One region of the Rhodococcus erythropolis R138 genome, then DNA from elsewhere that is predicted to be linked to it. Evidence: riboswitches for the same ligand, from Rfam matches in the RefSeq annotation. Region 1 holds a riboswitch; the other holds the start of a gene.
The links. A riboswitch is a leader RNA that binds a small molecule or an ion and turns the genes downstream of it on or off. The one in region 1 is predicted to bind S-adenosylmethionine.
Positions count from the first base shown of each region.

Region 2: linked by a shared signal. The riboswitch ahead of H351_RS24750 (amino acid ABC transporter permease) and the one ahead of H351_RS12780 (LLM class flavin-dependent oxidoreductase) in region 1 are both predicted to bind S-adenosylmethionine.

Region 1 is NZ_CP007255.1:2,723,897-2,726,291, reverse strand. Features, by position in the region: gene H351_RS12780 (LLM class flavin-dependent oxidoreductase) at 1-983, opposite strand, end outside; SAM riboswitch class IV at 966-1,079, opposite strand; gene H351_RS12775 (phosphodiesterase) at 1,158-2,063, opposite strand.
Region 2 is NZ_CP007255.1:5,398,089-5,400,483, reverse strand. Features, by position in the region: gene H351_RS24760 (HAD-IIA family hydrolase) at 1-40, opposite strand, end outside; gene H351_RS24755 (sulfite exporter TauE/SafE family protein) at 78-845, opposite strand; SAM riboswitch class I at 1,045-1,139, shown strand; gene H351_RS24750 (amino acid ABC transporter permease) at 1,331-2,305, shown strand; gene H351_RS24745 (amino acid ABC transporter ATP-binding protein) at 2,302-2,395, shown strand, end outside.

The sequences.
Region 1 (2,395 bases):
GGTTCGCCGGTGCGCTGCACGTGTTCTTCGGCTGCTCGCACTTCACCCAGGATTGCCGTGACCTGCTCGTCGTCGAACGGCGTCACGAACACCAGATCGGCCGTCCGCGCCGCCAGTTCGTACGCGACCCGCTGATGTGCCAACGCGGTAACGACGGGATGCCCCTGCGGCGGGCGCGGAGTCACCGACGGTCCACGGACCGAGAGGTACTTTCCCTCGAAGTCGATGTAGTGCAGCTTGTCTCGGTCGATGAACCGGCGCTGCTCCACGTCGCGGATCTCGGCGCCGTCCTCCCAGCTGTCCCAGAGTCGCCGGATTACGTCAGCCGCCTCCGCAGCTTCGTCGAACAGGTCGCGCACGAAGTCCGGGAGGACGCCTGAAACGATCGACTGACGGTCGGCATCGGTGAGCGCGGGGATGTCGCGACGCCCAAACTGTGCTGCCTCGGATTCCGACGCCGAAACCTTCACCTGCCATCCGGCGCGACCGCGCGAGGTGTAATCCAGCGTGGCAACGGCTTTGGACACGTGAAACGGCTCGGTGTGAATGGTGGTGATGGTCGGGATCAAGCCGATGTTGCTCGTGATCGGTGCCAGTCGGGCGGCCACGAGATGTGCGTCGAGCCGAGCGCGCACCCGATCAACCGCGTCGTCGACGGGCTCGAGTGGGTTGGCCGGCACCGAGAGACTGTCCTCGATGGTGACGAAATCGAGCAGACCACGCTCGGCGGTCGTCACCACGTCAGTCCAATACGACGCGCTGAACAGCTCACTCGGGCGCGAGTGTGGCTCTCGCCAGGCTGCAGGGTGCCAACCGGCACCGTCCAGCGCTACGGCGAGATGCAACGGAGCAAGATGAGAAGAGGGGGTGGAGGTCATCGGCGCATACTCCTGTTCGAGAACTACTCGGGAGCGCACAGTGCCGACCGCAGAAACCGTCAGCACCCGACTGACGGTTCTCGTGGCGACTGCCGCTTGCGACACGCACCGCGCGTATCGCCAGGTGTGATTCCGGGGCACCCCATCGGCATGAAGGGTTGCCGTCCAGCTAGCCGGTCCTTGTTGCTGGAGCTCTGCACCTACCTCGACGGTAGTGAGTACGCGACAGCCCGGCAATCACCCAGAACTGCGCCGGGGTGCCGGAAACCGCCTGCCACCTCAGATGATCGAGCGTGCCGCCTTTTCGCTCTCGAGGATTCGAATACCGGCAGCGCTGAGCCTCCGGGCTCCCTCGGCCGCGTCGACAGGCTCACCGACCGTCACGTGCGCGCCGAGTGGAACGACCGAATGAACAATTGTCTCGTCGTAGACGTGCACCAGGTTGCACCCCTGAGCCCCGTCACGACCACGCTGACCACCGACTTCCACGTTCAAGTCCTGGGTGTAACACGTCGACGACGCCACGGACACCGGAATGCCGGCGAACGTCGCCGTCGTCGAATAGTGCAGATGCCCAGCAAGAATCGCCCGGACGTCGCTGCCACGCAAGACGTCTGCCAACCGGGACTGATCGCGCAACTCCACCAGAACCGCGAGATCCTGAATGCACGGAACCGGCGGATGATGCAGCGCCAGAATTGTTCCGTCGGGCGCGGGCACCGCCAATTCTGAGCGTAGCCAATCCAATTGACGATCCGAGATCTCACCGTAGTGGTGACCGGGAACCGACGAATCCAGGGTGATCACCCGCAGTCCGTCAAGGTCGTAGACGTTGTCGACGGGATGATCGGTGGCGTCCTCGCCCAACAGCAGAGACCTGAAAGTAGAGCGGTCGTCGTGGTTGCCCATCGCCCAGATGACCTGCGCATCGATCTCGGCCGCCACGGGTTCCACGATGGCTTTCAATTCCGCGTATGCGTCGGGGTGTCCCTGGTCGGTCAGGTCGCCGGTGAATATCAGTGCATCCGGGCGTGCGCCCGAGGCCACGATCCCGCTGAGCACTTCCCGCAATCTCGTCGACGCATCCACGGCGTCGTACAACTCCCCCTGAGCCACCAGATGCGTGTCACTGAGGTGCACCAGGAAATGCTTCGGACGCGGGTACTCGGCATTCCGAACGCTCATCGGTCTCTCGCTTCCGCTTGCCGACGCTTAGGCGCCGGTGCGGCACCTACTGATCGTCGAGACTAGTCAACCGACCAACAGTGACTGATCGGGGCACGCCCGACGAACACGAAGCGAACTCCCGCGGCGACCCTCGGGATCGAGTAGTTGAAGCTGCGAGTAGTGTGTGGACAGTGTTGTTCCTGACCAGTCGGCGTTACGTCGACCTTCGCCTGCAGGCGAGCGCAATGTGTACGCGCTCGCTCTGACCTGACGCGTACCAGGAAACATTTCTTCGAATCTGCCCGGCCTCTGGTGCCGCGCTGCGTTTCGCTCCCTTGATTTTCGAAAGG
Region 2 (2,395 bases), 2.7 Mb from region 1:
TGAGGTAGGTCCAACCGGTCTGATCTTCTGTACTGGTCATGACTCCAGTATGTGCGGGTGCCGCCCGATGTGGGCGATCAAGCGAGAAGGCGCCACAGCCCGATCAGGCCGACGACGACAATCGTGTAGCGCAATGCAGTGGGGGACAGGCGCCGTCCGTAGCGGGCGCCGAGGACGCCACCGCCGAGCGAGCCGACAGCGATCAAACCGGCTGCTGCCCAATTGATCTGATCGAACGCCAGAGTGATGTACATCCCCGCTGCAACGATGTTGACGAGCAGTGAGAGCAGGTTCTTCGCGCCGTTCATGCGTTGGAGGGTTTCCGGGAGGATGGCACCCATCACACCGATGAGAAGGATGCCCTGCGCGGCAGTGAAGTATCCGCCGTAGATGCCGACTGCAAAGGTGCCGGCGGTCAGGAGCATCAGCCTCTTGGTGGACAGCGTCGTTTCTTCGGTGGAACGCTTCTTGGCCCACGCCTGGATGCGTGGTTGGAGGAGGACGAGCGCGAGGGCGAGGACCAACAGCACCGGAACTATGGTTTCGAACAGTTTCTCGGGTAGATGCATGAGTAACCAGGAACCGAGTAGTGCCCCGGCGAGTGACGCCGGAATCTGCCACTTCAGTCGATCCCACTGTCCGGACAGCTCGCGTCGGTAGCCCCAGGTGCCGGAAACTCCGCCGGCGACGAGCCCGACCGCGTTGGACATGGTCGCGGTCACGGGCGGCATGCCGAAGGCGACCAGCGTCGGGAACGTGATCAGCGTTCCACTGCCGACCACGGCGTTGATCGCGCCCGCGCCGATGCCGGCCAGCAATATGAAGAATGCGTCGAGTCCACTCACTCCGCAGACGGTACGGCAGAGGAAAAGTCGGTCCAGACGGCGGTCCCGGTCTTCGTTCGAACACTCCATTGAACACGTCTAACGCGGCTTCGGACACCGTTGGAATCAGTGCGATTTCAACCTGGTTGATCTTTCATTTCCCTTGCAGTGCAGGGAAATACAACATTTGACGACTAGACATTTCGGGTCTAGTCTTTGCTCACCATCCAGAGCGACCGAGAGACCTGGCTCGTCGACGTCGCAGCAACCCCCCGAGTGATCGGGAGCGGGTGCTACCGCCAGGACCGATGGAAGGCATCACATGGGTTCCACTTCGCACGCTCCGCACAGGCGCCGCCATATCGATCTGTGCCGCACCGCTTCGTGTCACTGTCGCTGACCGAACCGTCGTCTTCGCAACTCGAGCTCACCAACTCGAGACCACAGCTGCGTTCCCATTCCCCGAAAGGTCTATTCGTCATGTCCACTCCGTCAGGTAGCGCGCCGTGAGCGCGCCCACCGATGTCCGCCCCGAAAAGTCGGTGTCCGAGCCGCAACTTCCGGACTCGGAGCTTGTCGTTGCTCGCACCTGGCACCCGCTGCGCTGGGTGATCAGTGCGGTCGTGCTGGTACTGCTTGCTCAGTTCATCCACGGACTCGTCGTCAACCCCGGCTGGGACTGGCCGACCTTCGCGCAGTACTTCACCGCGAAATCAGTGCTCGCCGCGCTGTGGATGACGATCAAACTGACGCTGTGGGGGACGATCCTCGGATTCGGTCTCGGTGTTTTCCTGGCACTCGGTCGGTTGTCGAAAAACCCGGTCCTGCAGGTGATCGCTTGGACCTACATCTGGGCCTTCCGCTCGATTCCACTCATCGTGCAGCTGCTCTTCTGGTTCAACATCACCTACCTGTACCAGACGCTTTCTCTCGGAATACCTTTCGGGCCCGAGTTCTTCACCTTCCAGGTCAGCGGTGTGATCGGCGGATTCACCGCGGCGGTCATCGGTTTGGCGCTGCACCAGGCTGCATACTCGGCCGAGATCATCCGCTCCGGAATCATTTCGGTGGATCACGGCCAGATCGAAGCTGCTCACTCGCTCGGTATTCCGTGCAGTCGCCAGTTCTTCAAGATCGTTCTCCCGCAGGCAATGCGAGCGATTCTCCCCAACGCCGCCAACGAGGTCATCGGACTCTTCAAGGGAACGTCGATCGTCTCCACCATGGCAATCGCCGAACTGTTCTACCAGGTGCAGGTCATCTTCGGCCGCAACGGACGAGTCGTGCCCCTGCTGATGGTCGCCACGATCTGGTACATCATCCTCACGACGTTGCTCTCGATCGGTCAGTACTACGTGGAGCGCCACTATGCACGAGGATCCGCCCGTGCGCTTCCGTTGACTCCGGTACAGAAGGCGCGCAAGAAGTTCGAAGAGATTCGCGATGCGCGTCTCGATATTCCGAGAGGTGCGACCCGATGACCGCAGAACTGGCCGAAGAGACGGTGTATGCCGTCGAAGCGCGCGGAATTCACAAGTCGTTCGGCACGCTGGAAGTACTTGCCGGCGTTG